Regions from separate parts of the Kitasatospora sp. NPDC101183 genome, predicted to be linked through region 1. Evidence: riboswitches for the same ligand, from Rfam matches in the RefSeq annotation. Region 1 holds a riboswitch; each other region holds the start of a gene.
What was found. Region 1 has a riboswitch for thiamine pyrophosphate ahead of ACIRRS_RS13565 (purine-cytosine permease family protein). Riboswitches for the same ligand answer to the same signal wherever they lie in the genome.
Positions count from the first base shown of each region.

Region 2: it holds a riboswitch for thiamine pyrophosphate, as region 1 does, so the genes downstream of both, thiO (glycine oxidase ThiO) here and ACIRRS_RS13565 (purine-cytosine permease family protein) in region 1, are expected to answer to the same signal.
Region 3: it holds a riboswitch for thiamine pyrophosphate, as region 1 does, so the genes downstream of both, thiC (phosphomethylpyrimidine synthase ThiC) here and ACIRRS_RS13565 (purine-cytosine permease family protein) in region 1, are expected to answer to the same signal.

Region 1 is NZ_JBIWOW010000008.1:224,551-226,809, reverse strand. It holds gene ACIRRS_RS13570 (S1C family serine protease) at 1-619, opposite strand, end outside; TPP riboswitch at 853-1,000, shown strand; gene ACIRRS_RS13565 (purine-cytosine permease family protein) at 993-2,259, shown strand, end outside.
Region 2 is NZ_JBIWOW010000016.1:217,436-219,694, forward strand. It holds gene thiO (glycine oxidase ThiO) at 1-976, opposite strand, end outside; TPP riboswitch at 971-1,083, opposite strand; gene ACIRRS_RS23810 (NAD(P)/FAD-dependent oxidoreductase) at 1,158-2,259, shown strand, end outside.
Region 3 is NZ_JBIWOW010000035.1:41,981-44,239, forward strand. It holds gene thiC (phosphomethylpyrimidine synthase ThiC) at 1-1,274, opposite strand, end outside; TPP riboswitch at 1,270-1,404, opposite strand; gene ACIRRS_RS34240 (DUF5326 family protein) at 1,595-1,795, opposite strand; gene tenA (thiaminase II) at 2,009-2,259, opposite strand, start outside.

The DNA of each region.
Region 1 (2,259 bases):
GGTGGTGCCCGTGCGCGGCCGGCGCGACGGGGGCGGCGGGCGCGACGCCGTACGGCTCCTGCGCTCCGGCGGCCGGGACGCCGTGGGTCGGGGTGGCGTACGGGTTGCCGACCGGCGGCAGCGCCGGGGCGGGCACGGGTGCGGGCGGCACGGCCGGCGGGGGCGCATCGAGGTACCCGGTGACCGGGTCGACGGCGGGCGCCTCTGCCACAGGAGCGGCGAGGGGAGCGGGCTCGGCCACGGGCGCCTCCGGCGCCGGGACCTTGGTGAAGGCCACGGTGGGCTTGTGCCCGCCGTCCGCCGGGACGGATTCCTCGGCGGCCGGGTCCGGCACGCGACTGAACACCATCGTCGCGTTGTGCCCGCCGTCCGCCGGAGCACCGTCCTCGGGCACAACGGCCTCAACGGCCTCAACGGCCTCAGCGGCGTCGGCGGCCTCAGCGGCTCCGGCCACCGGCTCGGCCGCGTCGGCCGCCGGGTCCGGGACGCGGCTGAAGGCCATGGTCGGCTTGTGCCCGCCCTGAGCAGGGGCGTCGGGAGCGGCACCGTCCGCTCCCAGACCGCCCGAGGGCTGCTCCCCCTGCGACCCGGTGGGCCCAACCTCGCGCTCGGTGCTCACGGACGACCTCCATAGCTGACAGAACCAAGGACCATAGTTTTTCGTACGGCCGATTCGATCGCCGTAAGGACCTCACTGAAGAACTCATAAGAATCCTTAACCGGCGCCGACCTGCAAGGACGGAGGACCGACGGCCGGAGGTTCCCCCACCCCCGCCGGACCCGCCCACCATGCGGACCGCGCACCCCCTGGCCTTGGCGTTCACCCCCCTGCCGGTTAGCCTGTCGCTCCACGAACTGACACGCGGGAGCTTGGACCCACCAGGCTGAGAGTGCGCATGTCGACCGTACGCCACGGCACCGTCGGCGAACCGTCGAGGGGGCGCTGACCGCCGGAACCTGTCCGGGTAATGCCGGCGTAGGGAGTATCGGCCATGCCGCCCGCTTCGTCATCCTCTTCTTCCGACGCGCCCGCGTCCAAGGAATTCCCCTCCGCGACGGACGTCCTGGAGCGCGACGGGCGCCAGGAGGCCCCGCTCGTCCTCGACACCGAGCCGCCGCGCACCCTGCGCTTCCGGGACCACTTCGCGCTCTGGATGAACCTGGGCGTCAGCCTGATCGGCTTCTCCACCGCCGCCACCGTGCTCGGCACCAAGGGCAGCGAGATGTCGCTGGCCGCCGCCGTGACGGCGATCGTCGTCGGCACGGCCGTCGGCACCGCGATGCTCGGCGTGGCCTCGCTGATCGGCGCCCGCACCGGCGCGCCCGCGATGGCCAACCTGCGCGGCCTGTTCGGCACCCGGCTGTCCTACCTGCCGACGGTGCTGAACATCGTCCAGTGCGTCGGCTGGGGCGTGTTCGAGCTGCTGACCATCGCGGCGAGCGCGCAGACCGTCGCCCACACCACCGACTACCGCTGGCTGTTCGTGCTGCTCGCGGGCGCGCTGACCACCGCGCTGACGATCTGGCCGCTGGGCTCGATCGCCGTGCTGCGCCGCTTCGTCGCCGGGGCCGTCGCGGTGGCGATGGTCTACTTCACCGTCCAGCTGGGCCGCCAGGGCGTGCCGGACCCGGGCGCGGGCAACTGGCACGGCTTCCTCGGCGCGACGGACGCGATGATCGCGGTGTCGATCTCCTTCGTCCCGCTGGCCGCCGACTACACCCGGCACTCGCGCACCCCGCGCTCGGCGTTCTGGGGCAGCTTCTCCGGCTACACGATCGCCCAGGTCTGGTGCTACGTCCTCGGCCTGATGGCGCTGCTCCAGTCGGACGGGGACCCGAACCGGATCTTCGACTCCTTCCTCGGCGTCTGGGCCGGCTGGCTGTTCCTGCTGGTGCTGGTGCTGCGCGAGACCGACCAGTCCTTCGCCAACGTGTACTCCACCGCGATGTCCGTGCAGAACCTGCTGCCGAAGGTGGACCGCCGGGTGCTCAGCGGCCTGATCGGCGTGCTGATCACCGTGCTGGCGCTGCGGATCGACCGCTTCACCGACACCTACAGCAACTTCCTCGGCCTGATCGGCTCGGTGTTCGTGCCGCTGCTCGCGGTGCTGGCGGTGGACTACTTCTTCGGCGCCGGACGCAACGGCTGGAACCTCTCCGCCGACGCGCCCTCGCGCTGGCTGATGCTGCTGCCGTGGCTGCTGGGCTTCGCCGTCTACCAGTTCATCGCGCCGACCCAGGTCGCCGACTGGTGGACGG
Region 2 (2,259 bases), on a different contig from region 1:
AGCCGGGGCGCAGGCCCGCCGAGGTCTCCACGAGCGGGAGTTCGGTGATGCCCGGGATCAACTCGTGGGCGTCGCGCAGGAGTTCGTACACGCCGCCGGCGGTGACGGTGGTGTCGTAGCCCTGCTCCTCGCTGGTCGCCCCGATCACCAGCTCGCCGTTCTCGCGCGGGACGACGTACAGGTGTTGGCCGCGCACGACGGCGCGGACGTTGCGGGACAGGAACGGCCGGTACGCCTCCGGGACGCGCAGGCGCAGGATCTGGCCCTTGACGGGGCGGATCGCGGGCAGCACCCCCTCCGGCAGGCCCGGCAGCAGGTGGCTGCGCGGCCCGGCGGCGAGGACGACCCGCTCGGCCGTCACGGTCTCGCCGGTGCTCAGGCGGGCGCCGATCGCGCGACCGCCTTCGACCAGCAACTCGACGGCTTCGGCCCGGTGGAGCAGGACGCCCGCGCGCTCGCAGGCGGCGTACAGGGCCTTCAGCAGGCGGCGGGGATCGACCTGGTGGTCGTCCGCCGCGTACAGGGCGCCGCGCACGCCGGGGGCGAGCATCGGCTCCAGGCGGCGGGCCTCGCGGCCGGTGAGCCAGCTGGAGTCCAGACCCAGGCGCTGGTGGAAGGCGTGCAGGTCGCGCAGTTCCTCGCGGTCGTCGGAGTCCAGGGCGACGGCGATCGTGCCGCAGCGGCGGTAGCCGGTGTCCAGGCCGCCGCTCGCCTCGGTGAGTTCGGCGGCGAAGGCCGCGTAGCGCGCGTTCGAGGCCGTGTTCAGGCGCAGCAGCGGCTCCTCGCCGTACTGGACCTCGGTGACCGGCGCGAGCATCCCGGCCGCGACACCGGCGGCGCCGTGGCCGTGCTCGGGGTCGACCACGATCACGTGCCCCGCTCCGCGCCGCGCCGCGCGCCAGGCGACGGCGAGGCCGATGATGCCTCCGCCGATCACCAGCACCTCGGTGTGGGCACCCTTCAGCAAGCGTGACAAGGCTGCTCTTCTCCCTTCGCCGGTATGACCCGGATCAGGTTCGGACGGTCGCAGGCCGTGCCAGCCCGCCTCTCAGCCCGGTTCGCCGGGCTCCCGTGTGGTGCTCCCACCTTAACGCCGGGCCTCGCCCCACCCGAAGGCCCCGGGAGGGGGGACGGTGGCGCTGGGTACAGTGACGGGCGTGGTGGAGCTGAGCGGAACTGAGCGGATCGTGGTTGTTGTCGGGGCCGGGCTGGCCGGGGCGCAGTGCGTCCTGAAGCTGCGGCAGGGCGGCTGGGCGGGGCGGATCCTGCTGGTGGGGGAGGAGCCGCACGCGCCGTACGACCGGCCGCCGCTGTCCAAGGACGTCCTGCTCGGCAAGGCCGACGCCACCACCCTCGACGTGGACTACGACGCCCTCGGCGTCGAGCTGCTCCTCGGCCGCCGCGCCACCGGCCTCACCCCCGGCACCCTGCACACCGACGCCGGGGACCTCCCGTACGACGCCCTGGTGATCGCCACCGGCGCCGTGCCCCGCGCCCTGCCCGGCGCGGACCGGGCCCACCTGCTGCACACCCTCGACGACGCCCTCGCCCTGCGCGCCCTGCTGCGCCCGGGCCGCCGCCTGGTGCTGGTCGGCGCGGGCTGGATCGGCGCCGAGGTGGCCACGGCCGCCCGGCAGGCGGGCTGCGAGGTGACGGTGGTCGAGGCCGGGCCGGCCCCGCTGCCCGGGGCGCTGCCCACGGAGGTCGGCGCGGCGATGACCGCCTGGTACGCCGAGGCCGGGGTCGACCTGCGCTGCGGCGTCGGCGTGGAGGCCGTCGAGCCGGGCGCCGTCCGGCTGGCGGACGGCTCGCACCTGCCCGCGGACGAGGTGGTCGTCGGCATCGGCGCCCGCCCCGCCACCGGCTGGCTGGCCGGCTCCCTGGCCGAGGGCCTCGACCTGGACGCGACCGGCGCGATCCTCGTGGACGGGCGGCTGCGCACCGGCCTGCCCGGCGTCTTCGCGGCGGGGGACTGCGTCAGCTACCCCTCCGCCCGCTCCGGCGCCCGGCTGGCCGTCCAGCACTGGGACCACGCGCTGCACTCCGGCGACGCGGTGGCCGCCGCCGTGCTCGGCGAGGAGGCGGCGCCGTACGACCCGGTGCCGTACTTCTGGTCCGAGCAGTTCGGGCGGATGGTCCAGTACGCGGGCCGGCACGCCGAGGGCGACGAGCTGCTGTGGCGCGGCGGCCCGCAGGACGCCTCCTGGTCGGTGCTGTGGCTGCGCGGGGGCGTCCTCAGCGCCCTGCTCACCGTGGACC
Region 3 (2,259 bases), on a different contig from region 1:
GCCTCGTCGCAGATCTCCTTCTGGAGATCCATGTTCTCCTTGATCTTGTGCATCGGGACGTGGCCCGGGCCCTCGATCATCACCTGGACGTCGCGCCCGCGGGCGATCCGGCCGAGCTCGCCGAGGGTCTGCAGCTCGGCGAACTGCGCCTCGTCGTTGGCGTCGGCGATGGAGCCGGGGCGCAGCCCGTCACCGAGGGAGAAGGTGACGTCGTAGGCGGCGAGGATGTCGCAGAGCTCCTCGAAGTTGGTGTAGAGGAAGTTCTCCTTGTGGTGCGCGAGGCACCAGGCCGCCATGATCGAGCCGCCGCGCGAGACGATGCCCGTCTTGCGGCGCGCGGTGAGCGGGACGTAGCGCAGCAGCACGCCCGCGTGGACGGTCATGTAGTCGACGCCCTGCTCGCACTGCTCGATGATCGTGTCGCGGTAGACGTCCCAGCTGAGCTCCTCGGCCCGGCCGTCGACCTTCTCCAGGGCCTGGTAGAGCGGCACGGTGCCGATCGGCACAGGGGAGTTGCGCAGGATCCACTCGCGGGTGGTGTGGATGTTGCGGCCGGTGGAGAGGTCCATGACGGTGTCGGCGCCCCAGCGGGTGGCCCAGGTCATCTTCTCCACCTCCTCCTCGATCGAGGAGGTGACGGCGGAGTTGCCGATGTTGGCGTTGATCTTCACCAGGAAGTCGGTGCCGATGATCGCCGGCTCGACCTCCGGGTGGTTCACGTTGACCGGGATGACGGCCCGGCCGCGGGCGACCTCGGCGCGCACGAACTCCGGCTCCAGGCCCTCGCGCAGGGCGACGAACTCCATCTCCGGCGTCACTACGCCCCGCTTGGCGTAGGCGAGTTGGGTGACGGCGACACCGTCGCGGCCGCGCAGCGGGCGGCGCGGGCGGCCGGGGAAGACGGCGTCGAGGTTGCGCAGGTCGCCGCCGCGCGGGGAGGTGTGCCGGATGCCGTCGTCCTCGGGGCGCGCCTCGCGGCCGTCGTACTCCTCGACGTCGCCGCGCTGGCGGATCCACGCGTCGCGCAGGGGCGGGAGGCCTCGGCGCACGTCGGCCTCGTAGGCCGGGTCGGTGTACGGGCCGGAGGTGTCGTACAGCGGGACGGTCCGGCCGTTGGTGAGGACCACCTCGCGGTACGGGACGCGCAGGTCGGGGCGGGAACCCTCGCGGTGGGCCTTGCGCCAGGCCGGGGTGGGGTAGCCGGTGCCGGAACTGTCGGGGGTGGTGGTCCCCGCGCGCCGGGCAGACTGCGGCTGTGCTTCGAACGTGGTCATCGGACCTCATACTCCCTACGCCGGCATTACCCGGTCAGGTTCCTGCGGTCGACGCAGCGTTCGGTCCGTCCGTCGACGGTCCGGTCAGCGCCCTCTCAGCCCGGTGCTCCGAGCTCCCGCGTCGCAGGCGGTGTTGCCTGCACATGACGCCCAACACCGTAGCGAGCCGATCCCCACAGGTCCAGACGGCGAACAGAACGGCGAACGGAACAGCGAACGGAACAGCGGACGGAACGGCGGACGGCTCCAGCGACGCCCGAGGCCCGGCTCCCCGGGTGCGGGGGCCGGGCCTCAGGGGCGCGGTCGGTCGGGCCGGCGGCTCAGCTCTTGGCCGCCTTCTTCACCAGGACGACCACGGCGGCGGCGATGCCGACCACCACCAGCAGCTTGATCACGATGCTCAGCACCGCGCCGACGATGCCGAACACGAAGCCGATGATGTTCCAGGCCAGGATCAGCACCAGCACCGGAACGACGATGTTGCGCACCCAGGAGGGCAGCGACTTCCAGAACTCAGCCATGTCGGTTCCTCTTCTCCCCTCGGGCCGGCTGCCGTCCGGTGCCGCATCCCGCTTGCTTTCGGTACTTCGATCGTACGGTGACACTTGCGCCGGAACGAGGCCCAACGGCCCGGAGAGAACCCCGATATCACCCCGACCCCGGCCCCCGGGGTGACCCCCGACGAACACCCCGAGAACGGGCCCGCGAGCCCGTGACGACGGCCCCCGCGCAGGTCAGACCGGCCAGCGCTCCCCGCGCCAGGCCGCGTCCCAGAACATCCACTCGTACCGCGAGGTGGTCGTGAAGTGCTCGACCATCCGGCGCCGTTCGGCCTCGGACAGTTCCTCCCCGATCCGGTCGGTGAGCGCCAGCACCCGCCGCACCACCGACTGGAAGGCCTCGTCCCCGTACGTCGCGATCCACTTGGCGTACAGCGGGTCGGGGGAGCCCTGGGCGAGCAGCGCCTCGCCGACCCGGGCGTAGA